2 linked regions of the Actinokineospora alba genome follow. The protein of the gene in region 1 interacts with the protein of each later gene in a pairwise test. Links are inferred from orthologs where the notes say so. Each region holds a gene or a part of one and is shown on either strand. Other genes may lie near its edges.

What was found. Proteins that work in one complex are often made in the same cells at the same time.
Region 2: the proteins of nth (region 1) and aceE interact in binary tests that used the Escherichia coli proteins (3 or more experiments, as listed by UniProt). The link is inferred for Actinokineospora alba from one-to-one orthologs.

The regions. Positions count from the first base shown.
Region 1 is NZ_SNXU01000001.1:2,000,613-2,004,864, forward strand. What follows is about bases 611-3,600. They hold nth (endonuclease III), read left to right. Parts: upstream 611-1,742; coding sequence 1,743-2,459; downstream 2,460-3,600. Other genes in these bases: C8E96_RS09625 (Crp/Fnr family transcriptional regulator), read right to left, coding at 611-1,146; C8E96_RS09630 (hypothetical protein), read right to left, coding at 1,303-1,554; C8E96_RS09640 (TlpA disulfide reductase family protein), read left to right, coding at 2,456-3,046; C8E96_RS09645 (NUDIX hydrolase), read left to right, coding at 3,043-3,600. In the rest of the region: C8E96_RS09620 (MFS transporter), read right to left, coding at 1-81; more of C8E96_RS09625, read right to left, coding at 472-610; more of C8E96_RS09645, read left to right, coding at 3,601-3,732; C8E96_RS09650 (MarP family serine protease), read left to right, coding at 3,736-4,252. UniProt on the Escherichia coli protein: DNA repair enzyme that has both DNA N-glycosylase activity and AP-lyase activity. The DNA N-glycosylase activity releases various damaged pyrimidines from DNA by cleaving the N-glycosidic bond, leaving an AP (apurinic/apyrimidinic) site.
Region 2 is NZ_SNXU01000001.1:4,010,499-4,014,425, forward strand. The notes cover bases 632-3,927. They hold aceE (pyruvate dehydrogenase (acetyl-transferring), homodimeric type), read right to left. Parts: upstream 3,601-3,927; coding sequence 832-3,600; downstream 632-831. Other genes in these bases: C8E96_RS18505 (NAD(P)/FAD-dependent oxidoreductase), read left to right, coding at 632-725; C8E96_RS18515 (DUF3052 domain-containing protein), read left to right, coding at 3,900-3,927. Also shown: more of C8E96_RS18505, read left to right, coding at 1-631. UniProt on the Escherichia coli protein: Component of the pyruvate dehydrogenase (PDH) complex, that catalyzes the overall conversion of pyruvate to acetyl-CoA and CO(2).

The sequences.
Region 1 (4,252 bases):
CAGGGCCGACAGCACCGGACCGCGCGCTCCTGGGGTCGTCAGGGCCGTGCGGTAGTCGGCGAAACCGGCGGAGTGGGACATGCGTACCAGTATGCCCCACTCTGGTACGGCCGTACCAGTAAATATTGGGTGGTTTGAGACACCAGGTTTGGTGGTAGGTCTCGTTTGAATAACGGTAAAGGGTGTTCCGTGCGAACTCGCGCAACGAAACCCGGCGATCGGAGTCCTTGAGGGTGATACCCCTTGAGCTCAGCGCCAGAGATTTGCGATGGTTTGTGTGTAGGGCGTTACACCCAACTGGCGGAGCGCGATACGCCAACTGAATACCACGATTTCCCTCCGGCACACGGGTTCGGGGCCTAGCCCGGAGGGCGGGGAGCGTGGACCGTCGGGGGATGGTTCGCGCACTTGCGAGAGGTCGGTGCGCCGCGTCGGGGGCGGCGCCCGACCTCTCGCCTCTTTATTCGTCTGTCAGCGAGCCCGGCGGGCGAGCCGCTCGGGGTCGAGAATCAGCACGCTCTTGCCTTCGAGCCGCAGCCAGCCGCGGTGGGCGAAGTCGGCGAGCGCCTTGTTGACGGTTTCGCGGGAGGCGCCGACGTACTGGGCGATCTCCTCCTGCGTCAGGTCGTGCGTGACGCGCAGCAGCCCGGCTTCCTGGCTGCCGAAACGCTGTGCGAGCTGCAGCAACGCCTTGGCGACGCGGCCGGGCACATCCGTGAAGATGAGGTCGGCCAGCATGCCGTTGGTCCGCCGCAGCCGTCGGGCGATCACTCGGAGCAGCTGCTCGGCGATCTCCGGTCGGGTGCCGATCCACTGGCGAAGCGCCGGTCGGTCCATCGTCACCGCGCGTACTTCGGTGACTGTGGTCGCCGTCGACGTGCGCGGGCCCGGGTCGAAAATCGACAGCTCGCCGAACATGTCGGACGGTCCGAAGATCCCGAGCAGGTTCTCGCGGCCGTCCGGAGACTTCCGCCCGAGCTTCACCTTGCCGGACTGGATGATGTACAGCCGGTCGCCGGGCTCGCCTTCGGCGAAGATCACGTGTCCCCGGGGGAACTCCACGGCTTCGAGCGTCTGTGCGAGCGCTTCCGCCGCGGCCGGCTCGACCCCTTGGAAGATGCCCGCACGGGCCAGGGTCTCATCCACCTCGGTCCTCCTGTATCCACCTCGGCCGCCGCATCGATGCGACGCCGATCACGCTTACAGTGTAGGGCGTTCGCCAGGTTTGCCCTGACGGCTCGCCGACAGCGCGGGTCGCGCGTTCGGCGGGCAAATGATCGCCCAGTTGGATGACCCTAGCGCCTATGCCCCGCCCTTGCGACCGCGCAGCTTCGCGGCGCGCCCACCGACCCTACGCAGCCGGAACAGCTCCAGCGCGCGGCCGATGCCGTGGCCATAGAGCGCACGGACCTCGTCGGGCCGGGCGGACTCCAGGAACTCCTCGACATCGGTCTCTTGGACCGCGACATGGCGAAGACGGGTTTCCACGCGTTCCATGAACAGCGCGAAAAACATGATCACCAGGGGCACTACGAACACGAACCAGACTGCCATGGTGTCGTCGATCCTCGTCTGTCGTTGAAGATTCTCGATGGTCTGATGCGTAGACGTCTGGGGCACATTTCGGGTTGTCCGACGGCCCGTAGGCTAACGAGGTGCCTCCGACCACCCGACGCCCGCCCCGTGCTGCCGCCGCCGCGGAGGCGGAAACCAGTCTCTCGTTGACCCGCCGCGCCCGCCGGATGACCCGCGCCCTGGCCGAGGGCTACCCCGACGCGCACTGTGAGCTGGACTTCACCACCCCGCTGGAGCTGGCGGTGGCGACGATCCTGTCCGCCCAGTGCACCGACGTGCGGGTCAACCTGACCACCCCCGCCCTCTTCGCGAAGTACCGCACGGCCGCCGATTACGCCGGCGCCGACCGCGCTGAGCTGGAGGAGATGATCCGGCCGACCGGTTTCTACCGGAACAAGGCGAACTCGCTGATGGGTCTCGGCGCCGCCCTCGTCGAGGACTTCGGCGGCGAGGTGCCCGGCAGGCTCGACGACCTGGTGAAGCTGCCCGGCATCGGCCGCAAGACCGCCAACGTGATCCTCGGGAACGCCTTCGACGTGCCCGGCATCACGGTGGACACCCACTTCGGCAGGCTGGTGCGCCGCTGGAAGTGGACCGAGGAGGAAGACCCGGTCAAGGTCGAGCACGCGATCGGCGCGCTGGTCCCGCGCAAAGACTGGACCATGCTGTCGCACTGGGTGATCTTCCACGGCCGCCGGGTCTGCCACGCCCGCAAGCCCGCGTGCGGCGCCTGCCTGCTGTTCCGCGACTGTCCGTCCTACGGCGAGGGCCCGACGGAGCCGGAGCAGGCGGCGAAACTCGTGAAGGGCGTGGAGGCCGAGCACCTGATCGCCCTGGCCGAGCGCACCCGCGACGGCTACCGGCCCGGGAAGCCGAGCGAGTGAAGTCGCGCTGGGCGCTGGTCGCGGTGATCCTCCTGGTCGCGGGGGTCGTCGCCCTCTGGCCGCGCGGTGACGCCCCGAAGCCTCTCCCGCCGGGTCCGGATCTGACATCGGCGCGGGCCGAGGCCGCGCTCATGCCCTGCGCGACCGCCGTGGGCGGGCCGGAATCGGTGCGCGGGATCACAGCGGAATGCCTGGCCGACGGCTCCAGGGTCGAGGTCGCCGGGGTGCTCGCGGGCCGTCCGGTGCTGCTCAACGTCTGGGCGACGTGGTGTCAGCCGTGCCGGGAGGAACTTCCGGTCCTCGCCGAGTACGCGGCGGGCACGGACGCCATCGCCGTTGTCGGCCTCGCGATAAAGAGCCCTACCGGCGACGCTCTAGGTCTCCTGCGAGACCTCGACGTCACGTTCCCCAACCTGCTGGACACAGACGGCTCGGTCGAACGCGGCCTGAAAATCCCCGCCGCGCTGCCCGCGAGCTACCTGATCTCCGCGGACGGGACCGTGACGTTCATCTCCGACCCGCGGCTGCTGCGGTCGGTCGACGACGTGCGCGGCGCCGTCACCCGCTACCTCGGAGGCGCCCGATGACCCACGGACCGCTGGTCGACCCGGCCGAACTGCCGGACTGGCTCGCCCCGCTCGTCGCCGCCACCGCCGACCTCGACCCGGACATGTGGCGGCGGTTCTCGCCGCCGGACGCGACCGCCCGCGACGCCGCCGTGCTGATCCTGCTGGGCGAGGACCCCGAGCGGGGCCCTGACGTGCTCTTACAGCTGCGCGCGACCGGCGACGACAAGCACTCCGGCCAGGTCGCCTTCCCCGGCGGCAAGACCGAGCCCGAGGACGACGGCCCGGTGGCCACCGCGCTGCGCGAGGCCATCGAGGAGACCGGCGTGGACCCGTCCGGGGTGCGGCCGGTCGCGCTGCTGCCGTCGCTGCACATCCCGGTGTCGCGTTTCCATGTGACGCCGGTGATCGGGTACTGGGAGAAGCCGAGCCGGGTGTGGGCCGTCGACCCGGCGGAGACGCAGGCCGTGGCCAGGGTGCCGATCTCACACCTGGCCGATCCGGCCAACCGGTTCATGGTGAAGCACCCGTCGGGGTATGTCGGGCCGGGTTTCGCGGTGCCGGACATGCTGGTGTGGGGTTTCACCGCGGGCCTGCTCACGCTGCTGCTCGCGGTGGGCGGCTGGGAACAGCCATGGGATGCCGCGGACGTCCGTGACCTTGACGTAGCGTGGCGCTCCACCGGTAACCGAGGCGCGGAGGTCTGAGGCTTGAACTGGGTGGACGTGCTGGTCGTCGCACTCGCCGTGCTCGCGGCGATCTCGGGCGCCCGCCAAGGGGTGATCACCGCGTTGCCCGCGTTCATCGGGGTGCTCCTCGGCGCGATCGCGGGCATCAAGCTCGCGCCGCTCGTGGTCTCCCGGATCGATTCGACGCCGACCAGGGTCGCGTTCGCGGTGGCGATCTTCGTGCTGCTCGTCGCGCTCGGCGAGACCTTCGGCGTGTGGATCGGCCGCACCATCCGGCAGAAGTTCTCCTCACCCCGGCTCGCGGGTGTCGACAGCGCGCTCGGGGCGGTGGTCCAGGGGGCCGTCGTGTTCGTGGTGTCGTGGCTGATCGCACTGCCGCTGACGACCGTCGGAGGGCTTCCGGGGCTGTCCTCGGCGATCAAGGACTCGGCCGTGCTCGGCGGGGTCAACGAGGTCATGCCGCACGCCGCGCGCGGGCTGCCCAACGAGCTGCGGCTGCTGCTCGACGTGTCAGGGTTCCCGGCCGCGGTCGACCCGT
Region 2 (3,927 bases), 2.0 Mb from region 1 along the record:
TCGAGGCGGCGGACCGGATCATGCCCGAGGTCAGCCCTTCCCTTGCCGAGTACACCGTGCGGCGGCTTGAGAAGCGCGGGATGCGGGTTCTGTTGAACACCACGGTGACCAGCATGGTCGACGGGCACGTCGTGCTCAGCGACGGCGAGGAGTTCGACGCCGACACCGTCGTCTGGACGGCAGGCGTCCGGGCCAATCCGCTGGCCCAGGCCAGTGGGCTGCCGGTCGATCCGCGTGGTCGGCTGGTCGCCTCGACGACGCTGCGCGTGCCGGGCTACGAGGGAATGTGGACCGCGGGCGACAGCGCCGCCGTGCCCGACCTCTCGGCCGAGGGCGCATGGTGCGCGCCGAGCGCTCAGCACGCCGTGCGGCAGGCGAAACTGTTGGCGGACAACGTAATCCGCTCACTGCGTGGCCGTGAACCCAAGCCGTACAAGCACTCCCATGCCGGTTCGGTGGCGAGTCTGGGCCTGCACAAGGGAGTCGCGGAGATCTACGGCATCCGGCTGCGCGGCGTGATCGCCTGGCTCATGCACCGCGCCTACCACGTCACCCGGGTGCCGACGCTCAACCGCAAGGTCCGCGTCCTGGCCGACTGGCTGATGGCCTTCCTGCTCCGCCGTGACGTGGTCTCGCTGGGCCAGATCCACGATCCGCGCCGCGACTGGGCCGCCATGGTGGAGACCACCGCCACCCACCCGCGAGTCGCCCCGCCAGGCAAGTGAGTCGCCCCCTCCGGCAGCCGAGTTCGACATTCGCGCCTGTGCGAATGTCGAACTCGTTCGCCTGGAGGGGCGACTCGCTTGTTGGAAGGGGCGACTCGCGGGTTGGTCAGGCGGAGCCGGGGTCGGAGGTTTGGGGGCCCGCGGCGGTGACGTCGTCGATGCGGTGCTTGCGTGCCGCCTCGACGACCTTCGACTGGTCGACCTCGCCGCGCCTGGCCAGCGCGCCCAGGACGGCGACGGTGATCGACTCGGCGTCGACGAGGAAGTGCCTGCGGGCGGCCGGGCGGGTGTCGGAGAAGCCGAACCCGTCGGTGCCCAGGGTGGTCATGTCGGTCGGCACCCACGGGCGGATCAGGTCCGGCACCGCGCTCATCCAGTCCGACACCGCGACCACGGGCCCGGGGCTGTCCTTGAGCACCGACGTCACGTACGGCACCCGCGGCTCGGCCTCGGGGTGCAGCATGTTGTGCCGCTCGATGTCGACCGCCTCGCGCCGCAGCTCCGACCAGGACGTGGCCGACCAGACGTCGACCTGGACGCCCCACTCCTCGGCCAGCATCTGCTGGGCCTTGACCGCCCACGGCATCGCCACACCGGAGGCGAGGACCTGCGCTCGCGGGCCGGAGCCCTCGGGCGCGTCCAGGTACCGGTAGAGACCCCGCAGCAGGCCCTCGACGTCGAGGTTCTCCGGCTCCGCCGGCTGCTGGTACGGGTCGTTGTAGACGGTCAGGTAGTAGAAGATGTCCTCCGCCTGCTCGCCGTACATCCGCCGCAGGCCGTCCTTGACGATGTGCGCGATCTCGTAGGACCAGCCCGCGTCGTAGGACACCGCCGCCGGGTTGGTCGCCGCCAGCAGCAGCGAGTGCCCGTCGTTGTGCTGCAGGCCCTCACCGGTCAGCGTCGTGCGGCCCGCCGTGGCGCCCAGGACGAAGCCGCGCGCCATCTGGTCGGCCGCGGCCCACAGGCCGTCGCCGGTGCGCTGGAAGCCGAACATCGAGTAGAAGATGTAGATCGGGATCATCGGCTCGCCGTGCGTGGCGTACGACGTGCCGACAGCGGTGAACGACGCGGTCGAGCCCGCCTCGTTGATGCCCTCGTGCAGGATCTGGCCCGACTCGCTTTCCTTGTAGGACAGCATGAGCGAGGCGTCCACCGAGGTGTAGAGCTGGCCCTGGTGGTTGTAGATCTTCTGGGTCGGGAACATCGAGTCCATGCCGAACGTGCGGGCCTCGTCCGGGATGATCGGCACGATCCGCGCGCCGATCTCCTTGTCCTTGGCCAGGTCGCGCACGAGCCGGACGAACGCCTGCGTGGTGGCGACGTCCTGCTTGCCGGAGCCGCGCCGGATCACGTCGTAGACCTGGTCGCCGGGCAGCACCAGCGCCTTGGCCTTCGAGCGGCGCTCGGGCAGGTAGCCGCCGAGCTGGCGGCGGCGCTCCTGCAGGTACTGGATCTCGGGCGAGTCCTGGCCGGGGTGGTAGTACGGCGGCAGGTACGGGTCCTTCTCCAGCTCCGCGTCCTCGATCGGGATGCGCAGCGTGTCCCGGAACTGCTTGAGGTCGTCCAGGGTCATCTTCTTCATCTGGTGCGTCGCGTTGCGCGCCTCGAAGTGCGGACCGAGGTTGTAGCCCTTGATCGTCTTGGCCAGGATCACCGTCGGCTGGCCGTGGTGCTCGGTGGCCGCCTGGTAGGCCGCGAAGACCTTGCGGTAGTCGTGGCCGCCGCGCTTGAGGTTCCAGATGTCCTGGTCCGACATCGGGTCGACCAGCGCCTTGGTGCGCGGGTCGCGGCCGAAGAAGTGCTCGCGGACGAACGCGCCGTCATTGGCCTTGTACGTCTGGTAGTCGCCGTCGGGGGTCTGGTTCATCAGGTTGACCAGGGCGCCGTCGCGGTCGGCGTGCAGCAGCGAGTCCCACTCGCGGCCCCAGATGACCTTGATGACGTTCCAGCCCGCGCCGCGGAAGTAGGACTCGAGCTCCTGGATGATCTTGCCGTTGCCGCGGACCGGACCGTCAAGCCGCTGCAGGTTGCAGTTGATCACGAAGGTCAGGTTGTCCAGGCCCTCGTTGGCCGCGACGTGGATCAGGCCGCGCGACTCGGGCTCGTCCATCTCGCCGTCGCCGAGGAACGCCCACACGCGCTGGTCGGAGGTGTCCTTGATGCCGCGGGCGTGCAGGTAGCGGTTGAAGCGGGCCTGATAGATGGCGTTCATCGGGCCGAGGCCCATGGAGACGGTCGGAAACTCCCAGAAGTCGGGCATCAGCCGCGGGTGCGGGTAGGACGGCAGGCCGCCGCCGGGGCCCGCGTGCGAGAGCTCCTGGCGGAACCCGTCGAGCTGCGCGGTGGAGAGCCTGCCCTCGAGGAACGCGCGGGCGTAGATGCCGGGGGAGGCGTGGCCCTGGACGTAGATGTGGTCGCCGCCGCCGGGGTGGTCCTTGCCCCGGAAGAACCAGTTGAAGCCGACCTCATAGAGGGCCGCTGAGGAGGCGTACGTCGAGATGTGACCACCGACACCCACGCCGGGCCGCTGCGCGCGGTGCACGGTCATCGCCGCGTTCCACCGGACCCACGCCCGGTAGCGGCGCTCGACCTCCTCGTCGCCGGGGAACCACGGCTCGCGGTCGGTCGGGATGGTGTTGACATAGTCGGTGCTCGTCAGCGACGGGACGCCGACGTGGCTCTCACGGGCGCGCTCGAGCAGCCGCAGCATCAGGTACCGAGCACGCTGCTGCCCGCCGCCCTTGAGCGCGGCGTCGAACGACTCCAGCCATTCCGACGTCTCCTCCGGATCGATGTCCGGCAGATGCGCCGCGAGCCCGTCGCGGATCACGCGCACGCGCTCGGGAGTGCCTGGGTTGCTGTTCTGGGTGGGCAACTCGAGCTCCAGCCTGCTTCGAAGGTGTATATAAATCGCGCGCGCGTTAACGCGCGCGAGGGGACACTCTGCCATGTTCGTCTGAATCGACGCCGCCGTCATCGTTACTGGTCAGTACGGGTGCCAGGACACGCTCCGGAGCAGCCGCGAAGGCCTGTTTGCGGCGTGTCGGAGACTCCACGGTTGCGCAGGTGGCCACACTCAGTGTTCGCTATCGCCTAACCGAAGAGGCGTTACGCGGTCGGACAGGCCAAGATGGGCTCTGATGACCGTGCGAAATCAACTGGAGGAGTGACACCGTGGTGGCCGCGGGAGACACCGGCAATG